Regions from separate parts of the Pseudomonas sp. FW305-96 genome, predicted to be linked through region 2. Evidence: riboswitches for the same ligand, from Rfam matches in the RefSeq annotation. Region 2 holds a riboswitch; the other holds the start of a gene.
What was found. Region 2 has a riboswitch for cobalamin ahead of AC3WL2_RS18405 (ABC transporter substrate-binding protein). Riboswitches for the same ligand answer to the same signal wherever they lie in the genome.
Positions count from the first base shown of each region.

Region 1: it holds a riboswitch for cobalamin, as region 2 does, so the genes downstream of both, AC3WL2_RS21045 (TonB-dependent receptor) here and AC3WL2_RS18405 (ABC transporter substrate-binding protein) in region 2, are expected to answer to the same signal.

Region 1 is NZ_JBYSYW010000033.1:41,603-48,078, reverse strand. It holds gene AC3WL2_RS21065 (inorganic phosphate transporter) at 1-1,522, shown strand, start outside; gene AC3WL2_RS21060 (glutathione S-transferase N-terminal domain-containing protein) at 1,563-2,258, opposite strand; gene AC3WL2_RS21055 (GNAT family N-acetyltransferase) at 2,284-2,805, opposite strand; gene AC3WL2_RS21050 (PaaI family thioesterase) at 2,871-3,368, opposite strand; cobalamin riboswitch at 3,557-3,761, shown strand; gene AC3WL2_RS21045 (TonB-dependent receptor) at 3,869-5,986, shown strand; gene AC3WL2_RS21040 (GlxA family transcriptional regulator) at 6,125-6,476, shown strand, end outside.
Region 2 is NZ_JBYSYW010000026.1:2,952-9,427, reverse strand. It holds gene AC3WL2_RS18415 (ABC transporter ATP-binding protein) at 1-299, opposite strand, end outside; gene AC3WL2_RS18410 (FecCD family ABC transporter permease) at 314-1,330, opposite strand; gene AC3WL2_RS18405 (ABC transporter substrate-binding protein) at 1,327-2,340, opposite strand; cobalamin riboswitch at 2,450-2,647, opposite strand; gene AC3WL2_RS18400 (acetyltransferase domain-containing protein) at 2,675-3,835, opposite strand; partial or broken gene AC3WL2_RS18395 (PAAR domain-containing protein) at 4,141-4,394, opposite strand; gene AC3WL2_RS18390 (DUF6708 domain-containing protein) at 4,410-5,303, opposite strand; gene AC3WL2_RS18385 (DUF6708 domain-containing protein) at 5,913-6,476, opposite strand, start outside.

The DNA of each region.
Region 1 (6,476 bases), on a different contig from region 2:
GTTCTTCGGCCTGCTGCTGGCGGGCCTGGCCTACACCTTCTGGAGCCTCAAGCAGGATGTCAGCGCCAGCGGCACCGTCGTCACCACCGTCACCCCTTTCCTGTTGCTGGGCCTGGCCCTGCTGATCGCCCTGGGCTTCGAGTTCGTCAATGGCTTCCACGACACCGCCAACGCCGTCGCCACGGTGATCTACACCCATTCACTGCCAGCTTCGGTGGCGGTGGTGTGGTCGGGCTTGTGCAATTTCCTCGGGGTGCTGCTGTCCAGCGGCGCGGTGGCCTTCGGCATCATCGCCCTGCTGCCGGTGGAGCTGATCCTGCAGGTCGGCTCGACGGCCGGTTTCGCCATGGTCTTCGCCCTGCTGCTGGCGGCGATCATCTGGAACCTCGGCACCTGGTGGCTGGGGCTGCCGGCCTCGTCCTCGCATACCCTGATCGGCTCGATCATCGGCGTGGGGGTGGCCAACGCGCTGATGCACGGGCGCGATGGCACCAGCGGCGTTGACTGGGCCCAGGCCAGCAAGGTTGGCTACGCCCTGCTGCTCTCGCCCTTGATCGGCTTTGCCTGCGCCGCCTTGTTGTTGCTCGCCCTGCGCGCGCTGGTCAAGCGCCGCGAGCTGTACCAGGCACCAGAAGGCCAGACGCCGCCGCCCTGGTGGATCCGCGGCGTGCTGATCCTCACCTGTACCGGCGTGTCCTTCGCCCACGGCTCCAACGACGGGCAGAAAGGCATGGGCCTGATCATACTGATCCTGGTCGGCACCCTGCCGATGGCCTATGCCCTGAACAAGACCATGCCCAACGAGCAGGCCCTGCAGTTCTCGGCCGTCGCCGAGGTCACCCGCCAGGCGCTGGTACGGGCCGCGCCCGCGCCCGCCCCGGCCGATCCGCGCCAGGTGCTGACCGCGTTCGTCGCCACCCCGAAGGCCAGCCCCGAGCTGCTGCCGGCGCTGGCCGCGCTGACTGGCATGATCGGCGAGGAGGTCAAGGGCTATGGCTCGCTCAAGCGCGTGCCGGCCGAGGCCATGGCCAACGTGCGCAACGACATGTACCTGGCCAGCGAAGCCATCCGCCAGATCGACAAGCACCAGCTGGCCCGCTACGACGCTGATACCGCCCGCCACGTGCAGCTGTTCAAGCGCCAGCTGGACGACGCCACCCGCTATATCCCGCTGTGGGTCAAGGTGGCGGTGGCCATCGCCCTGGGCCTGGGCACCATGGTCGGCTGGCGGCGCATCGTGGTGACGGTGGGCGAGAAGATCGGCAAGGCCCACCTGAGCTATGCCCAGGGCGCTTCGGCCGAGGTGGTGGCGATGTGCACCATCGGCGCGGCGGATATGTTCGGCCTGCCGGTATCGACCACCCACGTACTGAGTTCGGGGGTGGCCGGGACCATGGTGGCCAACGGCTCGGGGATTCAACGCAAGACGCTGGTCAACCTGCTGATGGCCTGGGTGCTGACGTTGCCGGCGGCGATGCTGCTGGCGGGGTGCTTGTACTGGTTGCTGAACCAGATCCTCTGAGGAGGTGCGACGGGGGCTGCCGCGCAGCCCTCCGACGAGGTCATGCCGGAATCTTCAGGCCACGCTGCACGGCCGGGCGCTCGAGGAACCGCGCCAGCACCCGCTGCACTTCCTTGAACGTGTCGAATTCCACCAGCTCCCGCGCGTTGTAGCGCTCCACCAGGTTACGCACCCAGGGGAAGATGGCGATATCGGCGATGCTGTATGCATCGACCATCCACTCCCGCCCTTGCAGGTGGCGGTCGAGCACCGCCAGCAAGCGCTTGGACTCATTGACGTAGCGGTCTCGCGGACGCTTGTCCTCGTACTCCTTGCCCGCGAAGAAATGGAAGAACCCCACCTGGCCGAACATCGGCCCGATGCCGCCCATCTGGAACATCAGCCACTGCAGGGTCTGGTAGCGCTGGGCCGGGTCCTGGCTCAGCAACTGGCCGCTCTTCTCGGCCAGGTACTGCAGGATCGCCCCCGACTCGAACAATGGCAACGGTTGGCCCCCCGGCCCATTGGGGTCGAGGATCGCCGGGATCTTGTTGTTGGCGCTCAGGGAGATGAACGCGGGGCTCAACTGGTCCTCGGTTTCGAAGCTGACCTTGTGCACCTCGTAGGGCAGGCCGATTTCCTCGAGCATGATCGAGACCTTGACCCCGTTGGGCGTGGCCAGCGAGTACAGTTGCAGGCGCTCGGGGTGTCGCGCCGGCCATTTACCGGTGATGGGGAATGCGGAAAGTTCGGTCATGGGGGTGCCTTCGCGTTGGAAGCGTTCAATCTAGATGATCTTCGGCCATCCTGACCATCACCCAGTCGCGGTGCCGCTCGTCGCCGCAAGGGAAGATCGCCTCGCCCACCTTGCGAAAGCCGTTGCGCTGATAGAAACCGATCGCCCGGGCGTTCAGCTCATTGACTGTCAGGCGCGCCTGGCCATCGACCTGGGCCAGGGTGGTGGCGAGCAACAATTGCGCGGCGCCGGTGCCATGGGCGCAGGGTAGTACATAGCAGCGGGAGATTTCCGCCAGTTGATCGGCCTCGGCAATACCCAGCTTGCCGGGCGCCAGGTCGAGCATGCTGTAGCCCAGCACCTGGCCATCCCGCTCGACCACCAGCAACCGCTTGTGCGGGTGCTCCAGGTGCGCCTGGAAATGTTCGGGCTGGAGATGGTGGGCGATGTAGTGTTGCTGGGCGCTGACCGCGCTATCGGGCGGGCTGGCCAGGGCGAAGGTCGCCTGGCCGACAAGGCTCAGGGCCACGCAGTCTTCGTCACGGGCGGGGCGAATCTGGTAGGGCATGGCAACATCCTGTCGGGCAGCCGGGTCACGTTCGACAATGCCAGCCCCACCCCATGGGTGCAAGTTCAGGCGTCGCCATGGGCCTGGCGCTTGAGCTTCTCGGTGTCGACCCGCACAAATACCGAATCGGCGGTGACCGTCAGTACATCCCCGGCCCAGACCTCGCAGATCACCCGGGTCTTGCGCCCCAGCTCACCCTCGACCCGGGCCTTGAGCAGCAGTTCGACGCCCATGGGCGTGGGCTTGAGGTAGGTCAGGCCAAGCTGGCCGGTGACGCAGTCGATACGTGGCAAGGTGCCAGGTTCGCGGCCTTCGGCACGGTAGTGACAGGCCATGGCGGTCCAGTTGGAGTGGCAGTCGACCAGCATGGCCAGCAGGCCACCGTAGACCAGGCCGGGCCAGCCGGTGAAAGTCGGGTCGGGGGTATGCCGGCACGACAGGTGGATGCCGTCGGCGTCCCAGTGGCTCTGCACATGCAGGCCGCTGGGGTGGGAACAGCCGCAGCCGTAGCAGATGCCTTCGGGGGCGGCGAGTTGTTGCAGGGACAGGGCGTGCTCGGTCATACGCGTCCTTGGCTTGTTGGTGTTGGATAAGGAGGCTGGCTGCCGATGGTAGCGCCCTGCGCGGCCTGCGCCAATCCACGAGGCCTGGCCGCAGACAATACCTGCCTGACGGCAACCGCTCTGAACCGCGATTCAGCAAGATTCAGCCCACCCATCCAGACGATTGACTCTCTGCCCGTTCGGTGGTCAGATGCGCGCCAGTTTCAGGTGCCCTGCGCCGCCGCGCGCAAGGTGAAACGGGAAGCCGGTGAGTCGATACCACGACAAGTCCGGCGCTGCCCCCGCAACGGTAAGCGAGCGAACCCTTCGACAGACCACTGTGCACACGCATGGGAAGGTGAAGGTTACATGCCCCTCGCAAGCCCGGAGACCGGCCTGAGGCTTCACTTGGCAACCCGCGGTGGGCGGGCGCAGGCCGGTATTCGCGTGCGCGCCTGCGCGCGCTTCGCCGTTGCGTGTTTTCCACCGGGATCCATTCTTTCCTGCAGCAGTGGAACGACATGTCCCGTATCAACAAGCTTCACACCCTGGCGGCCTGCCTGGCCGTGTCCCTGCCGGCGCTGGCCGACGAGCAGCCCAGCCCTGCGCTCACCCTGCCCTCCACGGCGATCACCGACAGCCGCGACCCGCAGACCGTCGACCTGGCCACCCCCACCCAGGCCGGTTCACGCCTGAACCTCAGTGCCCTGGAAACCCCGGCGAGCACCAGCAGCATCACCGCCGCGCAGATCATGCAACGCAACAACACCACGGTGCAGGATGCCGTGACCCGCTCGCCGGGCATCACCTTCATCGGTACCCCTGGCGATGGCGGCACCGGCTTGTCGGCGCGCGGTTTCACGGGCCAGAGTTCGGTGATGACCCTGTTCGACGGGTCGCGCCTGTACGCCGGTGCCGGCACCCTCACCTACCCGGTCGATCCCTGGATGGTCGAGCGTATCGATGTGATCCGTGGGCCTGCCTCGGTGCTGTATGGCGAAGGCGCCACCGGGGCAACGGTCAACGTGATTCCGAAAAAGCCCTTCAGCGGTGATATCCGCAACCACCTGCGCCTGGGCTATGGCTCCTGGGACCGCCAGCAACTGGGGCTGGACAGCGGCGGCAGCCTGAGCGAGCGCCTGAGCTACCGCGCCACCCTGAACCAGCAGGCGGGCAACGGCTGGGTCGACCGCACCGATTCGCGCAGCCTGGCGTTTTCCGGCGCGCTGCGCTTCGATGCCAGTGACGACCTGAGTTTCACCTTGTCCCACGAACGCGGCGACGCGCAACCTGCCAACTACTACGGCACGCCGCTGATCGACGGCCATCTGCGCAGCAGCGTGCGCAACAAGAACTACAACGTCAGCAATGACGAACAGCGCTACCACGATGAATGGACGCGACTGACCAGCGACTGGAACATCAGCGACAGCATCAGCGCCAGCAACCAGCTGTACTACATCAAGAGCCGTCGCCACTGGCGCAATGCCGAGGAATACGCCTGGGATGCCGGTGTGATCCAGCGCGGCAGTTTCCTGGAGATCAAGCACAACCAGGAGCAGATCGGCGACCGCCAGAGCTTCACCTTCGATCACTCGCTGTTCGGCCTGGCCAGCAAGACCGTGGTGGGCGCCGAGTACAACAAGATCCGCTTCAACATTGACAGCAACTCGCCCTACGAAGATGGCTACACCGACCCGCTCGACCCTTGGCGGCCGGCACCCGGCGGGTTCCACAGTGCCGATCCGACGCGCCCGCAGACGCTGTCGAAAACCAGCACCTTCTCGCTGTTCGCCGAAAACCGCACGCAACTGACCGAGCGCCTGTCGCTGGTCACCGGCATACGCCGCGACCAGAACCACATCGACCGCAACGACCTGGTGAAGGACACTCGCGAAGACCAGAGCCTGCGTGGCGGCAACTGGCGCGCCGGCCTGGTGTACGCGCTGACTGACGATCTGTCGGTGTACGGCCAGTACTCCACCAGCGAGGATGGTGTCGGTGACCTGCTGACCCTGCGCCCGGAGCAACGCCTTGAACTGACCGAAGCCAAGCAGACCGAATTCGGCCTCAAGCAACGGTTCTGGGACGGACGCGGCGAATGGACGTTGGCGGCCTACCACATCGTCAAGAAGAAGCTGCCGGTGTACGACGTGGTCTCCAAGCGCAGCCAGCAGGCAGGCCAACAGACCTCCGATGGCCTGGAGGCAAGCCTGGAGCTGGCACTGGGCAATCAATGGCAACTGTCGGGTAACGCTGCCCTGGTGCGCGCCAAGTACGATGACTTCACTCAGCTCAGCCGAGGCGTTTCCTACGACCGGTCTGGCAACCACCCGCAGGACGTCCCACGTCGTACCGCCAACCTGTGGCTGAGCAAAGGCTTCGGGCAAAGCGTCGACACCGGTATTGGCCTGCGCTACGTAGACGCCCGCTATACCAGCGCCGCCAATGACCAACGCGTGCCGGGCTACACCGTGGTCGATGCTAACATCGGCTGGCAGGTGCTGCCCGACGTGCGCCTGGGCCTGCAGGTGAACAATCTGTTCGATCGCGAGTACGCCCAGTCGAGCTACAGCGGCGAACAGTGGCTGCTGGGCGCGCCGCGCTCGTATTTCGCCACGGTGGACTACAGCTTCTAGATCGGCCAGGTAACAGCGTGAGAGCGGGCTTGCCCCGCTCCCACAAGAGCCCAGGTCTGACGGCCATCGCGTCGTGCTTGAACATCATCGCGCCAACTGCTCGACTAGGGCCTACGCTCCGTCCACAAGCAGCGCGCCATGACCGACATCCCGCAGATTCCCGCAGCGCCCGTGCACGCGCTTGACCAGCCGCGCACCTTGCTGTTCCTCGCCTACCCGCAGATGGGCCTGCTCGACCTCACCGGCGCGCAGACGGTGTTCTGGGCCGCGACCAAGGCCCGCGCCGCGCGCGGCCTACCCGGCTACCGGGTGGTCACCGCCAGCCTCGAAGGGGGCCTGGTCCCCACCGCTGAAGGCCTGGCCGTCGCCACCGAGCCACTGGCGCCCTGGCTGCACGAGCCCTTCGACACGCTGGTCGTGCCCGGCGCCCCGGAGATCGTCCGCACCCTCCCCGATCACGCCGAGCTGGTCGCCTGGCTAGCCCAGGCCG
Region 2 (6,476 bases):
ACGGCGTCGTACACGCTGATGGCGTCCAGGGTGTCGGCCTGTTGCTCGACCAGGGCCAGGCGTTGGGCGATATGCCGGCGCGGCATGCGCTCCAGCGCTTCGCCGAGCAGGCGCACGTTGCCACTGCTGGGCGTGCGCAGGCCGGCGAGCAGCTTGAGCAGGGTGGACTTGCCCGAGCCGTTGGGGCCGACCACGCCGAGGGTTTCGCCGGGCATCACGCTCAGGTCGACACCCTGCAGCACGTCGCGTCCGCCCAGGCGCAGGCTGAGCCCTTGGCAGGTGAGCGGCGCGTCGGCGATGGTGGTCATCACGCTCATGGGCGCCCCCGGCGGCTGATCAGGATCAGCGCGAACACCGGTGCGCCGATCAAGGCCGTGACCACGCCCACCGGGATCACTTGGCCGGCGATCAGGGTGCGCGAGAGGATGTCGGCGATAATCAGGAACAGCGCACCGCCCAGGGCACTGGCCGGCAGCAGGCGGCTATGCCCGGGGCCGAGCAGCAGGCGCAAGGCGTGGGGGATGACCAGGCCGACGAAGCCGATGGCGCCGACGATGGACACCATCACCGCGGTGACCAACGCCGCGCAACTGATCAGCAGCAGCTGTGTACGGCGCACCGGTACGCCCAGCGAGGCCGCCGAGTCGGCACCGAAGGTAAAGGCGTCCAGTGCCCGGCGTTGCCACAGGCATATCGCGAGGCCGAACAGAGCGACCGGCACCGCCAGCCACACCGACGGCCAGCGCACGCCGCTGAGGTTGCCCAACAGCCAGAACAGGATGCCGCGGGCCTGCTCGGCGGTGGCCGACTTGGTGATGAGAAAGGCGGTGAGCGCGTTGAACAGCTGCGAGCCGGCGATGCCGGCGAGGATCACCTGGGCGTTGTCATGGCGGCTGCCACTGGCGCGCGACAGCAGCAGCACCAGGGCGAACGCCGCCAGCGCGCCGATGAAGGCGCCTGCCGACAGCGACAGCACCGCCCCGCCCAGGCCGAACAACCCCACCGCCACCGCACCGGTCGAGGCACCGGCCGACAGGCCCAGCAGGTACGGTTCGGCCAGCGGGTTGCGCAGCAGCGCCTGGAGGATCACCCCGCAGGTCGCCAGCCCCGCGCCACAAGCGGCGGCGACCAGGGTGCGCGGCAGGCGGTAGTTCCAGACGATGCCGGCGTCGATCGGGTCGACGGAATGGCCGGCCTGCCACAGCTGGTTGGCCAGCGCCTGCCAGATCGCCTCGGCGCCGACTCGGGTCTCGCCGATGGCAATCCCGGCAAGCATGGCCAGGCACAGGGCGAGCAAGGCAAAGAGGCTGATGGGCAGCAGGCGGCTCATGGCTGGGGTGCTTTACCGCTGGCGAAGGCGCTGGACAGCACGTCCAGCCCGCGGAACAGGCGTATGCCGGCCTGCATGGCGTCGGCATCGAGGACGATGATGCGGCCGTGCTTGACCGCGTCCATATTGCGCGTGACCGGGTCGCTGCGCAGGAAGTCGAGTTTTTTCTGGTAGTCGTCGGCCGGGTAGCGGCGGCGGTCCATGCGCGCGACGATCAGCCAGGTGGGGTTGGCTTTGACCAGGGTCTCCCAGCCCACGGTAGGCCATTCTTCGCTGGATTCGACCACGTTGCGCACGCCGAGGGTCTGCAGCATGTAGTCGGCCACGCCCTGGCGGCCGGCGACATAGGGGTCGGTCTTGAGGTCGGCGCTGGAAAACCAGAACAGCGCGCTGGTGTGCGCCAGGTCCTGGCCGGCCAGGCGCTGCCTGGCCTGTTCCAGCTGGCCCTGGAGCTCGGCATTCAGGCGCGCGCCACGTTCCTGCACGTCGAAGATCTCGGCCAGCTGGCTGACGCTCTTGTAGATGCTCTGCACCTTGAACGGCTGCAGGCGGGTGCCGTCGGCGCCCACCAGGTTGTCCTTGCCCTCGCAGTCCGAGGGCAGCAGGTAGGTGGGGATGCCCAGCTCCTGGAACTGCTCGCGGGTGCCGACCGCGCCCTGGGCGCCGATCATCCACTCGAACTGCGCCGTCACCAGTTGCGGACGTTTGCCGACCAACGCCTCGAAGCTCGGTTCGTTGTCGGCCAGACGCGGGACCTTGTCGTTCTGCGTCTTGAATTCCGGCAGCACGTTGTTGAACCACAGCGAGGTGCCCGCCAGCCGCTCACCGAGGCCCAGGGCATAGAGCAGCTCGGTGCCGGCCTGGCCGACGGTCACCGCCCGTTGCGGGGCCTGGGTGAAGGTCTGCGGCATGCCGCAGTTGTCGACGGTCAGCGGGTACTGGGTGGCGCTGGCGTGGGCCAGGCCCGACAGGGACAGGCCGGCGAGGAGGGCGGCGAGGCGGTGCGGCATGGTGGGGCGATCTCCTGGGTGGTGCACGGAATGGCCCACGGACAGGCATCGCCCGGCAGCCTGCGCAAGCACGCGGCCAGGGCGGATGACCATCCCGGACACCCCGCCGGTTGGTGAATGCGTGCCGGCAGGTCTCCTGACTGGTGCGTCCAGGCCGGCGCCAGCCTTCCCGGGTCGGCAGACCCAGTGGCATCGATGGCGCAGGCTCGGCACCTACAGTTGCGGGGGCAGTTCCCTTTGGATCGCCAGTGGCGAGCCCGGGATTCCCTTTTGATTCCGTGTGGAAACCGGCGGGCGGCATGGTAGACCATCGGGCTGTCGGGTGAAAACGCTTTTACAGGTACTTGAGCCAGGCGATATCGCGCCGTCGCGCTTTCAGCCGGGCGAACCAGCGCACCGGCAGGTACAGGACAAGTGGCAGCAGCACGGCGGTCAGCCATACCGCCCCGATGCCATCGAAACCGAAATAGCGGCCCTGGTTCAGGCCGAACAGCGCCACGCAGGCCACGTACAGCAGCTTGAGCGCATACAGGTGCAGCAGGTAGAAGAACATCGGCGCTGCGCCAAACACCGCAAGCGGGCCGACCCAGCGGGCGTCGCCGGCACGCTCGAAGCCGCGCAGCAGGAGCAGGCCGACGCCAAGGGTCAGGGCCAGGAACAGCAGCGACGGTGGGTATTTGGTGATATTGAAGAAGCTCATCAGCGTCTGCCCGACGCGGGCGTAGAGGCTCCAGGGGGCTTCGCCGTAGCCATTGAGCAGGCGCAGCGCGACGAACCCAAGCAGCAGGCCCGCGCCGACCCATAGCAGACGCTGCTGGCGCTTGCCGACATCGCTGCCCCGGGCAAACCACGGCCCGAGCCCATAACCCAGGGCGATCACGCCGATCCACGGCAACAGCGGGTAGGACGTGCGCAGGCACAGATGTTCGCCCACCTCCAGCCAACTGCGCTCATGCAGGATCGCCCATGGCACATGCAGCGCCGATTCCGGCCCGAAGTGCAGGCCATCGAGCAGGTTGTGACCGGCGACGATCAGCGCGCCGAGGGCGAGTAGCGCCGGACGCGGCAGCCACACCAGCAGCGACAGGGCGAGCATGCTCAGGCCGATGGCCCAGATCACCTGCAGGTAGATCACGCTCGGAGGCAACTGGAAGGTCCAGGCGAAGTTGACCAGGGTGAATTCCAGCACCACCAGGAACACACCGCGCTTGAACAGGAACACCGAGACATCGCCACGGCCCTGGTGCTTCTCGCCATACAGCCAGGCCGATAGCCCGGTAAGCAGCACGAACACCGGCGCGCACAGGTGCGCCAGGGTGCGGCTGGCGAACAGGCTGGGTTCGGTGGCGTCGATGGTCATCGGGTCGCTGACCTGGCGATGCAGGAAGAAGGTTTCGCGCACGTGGTCAAGCAGCATGAACAGGATCACCAGGCCGCGCAGGGCGTCGATGCTTTGCAGGCGTTGGGTGGGGAGGGCGGTTGGGGAACTGGTCATCGAGGAGGGATCGCAGGTTGGAAGCGTGTTCGAATGAAACGTTATCTTATTTCATTCTGGTGGGGCCTGGGTACTGAAATGCGCTGGAGTAGCCAACGTCATCGCAAGTAATGCGTCGTTCTGGACGACACAGCGCGGCGACTCAGGAACTCCAACATGTCTCAGGCAGACGTTGCAGGATCTGGCTTCTCTTCCGGCAATCGCGACTTGCTCCAACCCATAATTGAAGTCGTCCTCGTTGCGGCGCGGCAGCCCGGTGACACTGACTGTGAACCGGGCAGCTTCGAAGCGACACCGTGTCGGCCTTATGCAATCAGCCAAGCGGGGTCACATTCGATCAGGGCGCGCCTTGGCTGCTCTTGTCGCCTTGGCGCGCTACGGGGCTACCTTGGATTAACGTATGCGCGTCACCGGTCTCGATGACCGCACTGCAACTGAGCTCATCCCCTATGCGTGCGATTGCACGACCATTCACTGTGGCACTGTCCGCGCCGCTGATGACGGTGCCTTCCCCGTGGAGAGGGCAAAGATGGCGATGGTCGGCTCGGGCGGTGACCAACGAGTCAGTTGACCCTCATTTGCGCCTCTTCTTACTTGGCTGGACAGGGGCTTGCTCGAAGGCCTCCGGCGGAGGAGGTGCAGCACGGACGTTGAACAGGTGGCAGACGATGTACCAACAGACGGCGAGAGTGAAGTTGTAAGGAAACAGCATTGCCCAAAACGGTAACTGCCAATTTTTTTTGCCCTGCATTTCCCCAGGCTCGCCGGTTCGCCAAGGGGCGTAGTGGCGCCAGGCTTCTGCCGGGGTCAGGCAGATGGCATGAAGCGGCCGGTGCCACCAGTTGGGTTCGCCGGGCGGAGGGAGTTTGGCCGGGCCGTGGTTCATGAAGTGGCGAAGGTATTCCCAGACTTCGGCGACGTGTTTGATGTCGGATTCAGTGGGTTCGTTACTGTCGACCCATAAGCAATCTTTTTGATGCAGGCTGCCATCCTCTCTAGGTGGGGCGAAGGCAAGTGCATAACTGGTACTAAAGGATGAGCCTCCAAATTCGGTACGTTTGAATACACCCCCATGGGTCTTGTTCCAGTCAAAAATGATAAGTTTTTTACCGCGCTGGTATAGGATTTTTTTGGTTGAGCGGCTGAAGTGGAAGTTTGAAAGTTTTTTTATGAAATAGATTCTATAGGCGAGAAAAGGTGTGAATATGAAGGGTGTGATTATGTATTGAGCCATTGAGTGCGTGCTTGCTAGTAATATGTCTCTGTATTCGGGATTTGCAATTCTTGGGTAAAAATAAATGGCTAGTAGTAGTGTCGTGGCGGTGTATAGTTTCCCCATGAATACAGAGTCGGACACCCACGGATTTCGCAGGGTTAATGTATTTGTGGATAAATTTTCTAGCTGTCCAGTAATTGCTGGCTTGTATCCGGAGTTTGAGCTGTTATTGAATATCCATATAACTGCCATGATTAGCGCTCGAGACGAAAAGTTGAGTTAACCTCATTTCCTTCATTCAAGCCTTGATTGGAGCTATAGGCTAAATGCAGTAAGGCATAATTTTGGTTATTTATCGTGTTCTTGAAATTCAGAATTAAGCCGGCGCCTATAACGTAGCAAATAGCAGCAAGTGGAAAGACGACCATTTCTCCGTCTTCACGAAGGGTGCTCAAGCTACCTGACCATTCGCTTGTGCCTAAGATGAAACCCGGTAGGAATACTGTGAATTCAACGATGGGTTGTGTGGTGGTGACTTCGTTATGGGTGATGGCGGTCCAGTTTGCTGGCGCCCAGTAATTATTTTCATGCCAACCGCTGTCGACTCCGGTTATACCAAAGGATTGCGCTTCTTCTGCGGATATTAACCTTGGTCCGTAATGCTCATCGTGCCAGGCTTTAAGTTCTTCTTGCAGAGAAGGGAATGTAGGAAGTTTTTTTCATGATCCAGAACGATTTCGGGATGCACCTCTCCATCGTTTTTACGATTGCCGAATATGCTCCGTGCTGCCCAGAACTCAATAGGGGGCAGGATGGGTACGCGTGGGCTGCAGGAAGGGCCGGCCGTGGCAGAAACGTCGGTCATTTACGCTGCCTTTTGGTTGAGCGTACTGGGGCTTCGTCGAAGGCCTCTGGTGGAGGCGGTGCTGCCCGGACATTGAAGAGGCGGCACACGCCGTACCAGCAGAGGGCGAGGCCGAGGTTGTAAGGGAACAACACGGCCCAGAACGGCAGTTGCCAGTTTTTCTTGCCCTGCATTTCTCCGGGCTCGCCGGTTCGCCAGGGGGCATAGTGGCGCCAGGCTTCTGCCGGGGTCAGGCAGATGGCATGAAGTGGCCGGTGCCACCAGTTGGGTTCACCGGGAGGCGGGAGTTTGGCCGGGCCGTGGTTCATGAAGTGGCGAAGGTATTCCCAGACTTCGGCGACGTGCTTGATGCCGGATTCTGTGGGTTCGTTGCTGTCGGTCCAGAGGCAATCTTTTTGATGGAGACTTCCGTCTTTTCGACGGGGTGCGAATGCGAGGGCATAGGAGGTAGTGAAAGATGAGCCACCAAATTCTGTGCGCCTGAAAAGACCACCTCCAGTATTGTGCCATTCGAAGACGAATACCCTCCTGAAACGTTGGTAGTAAATTCTCTTTGTTGA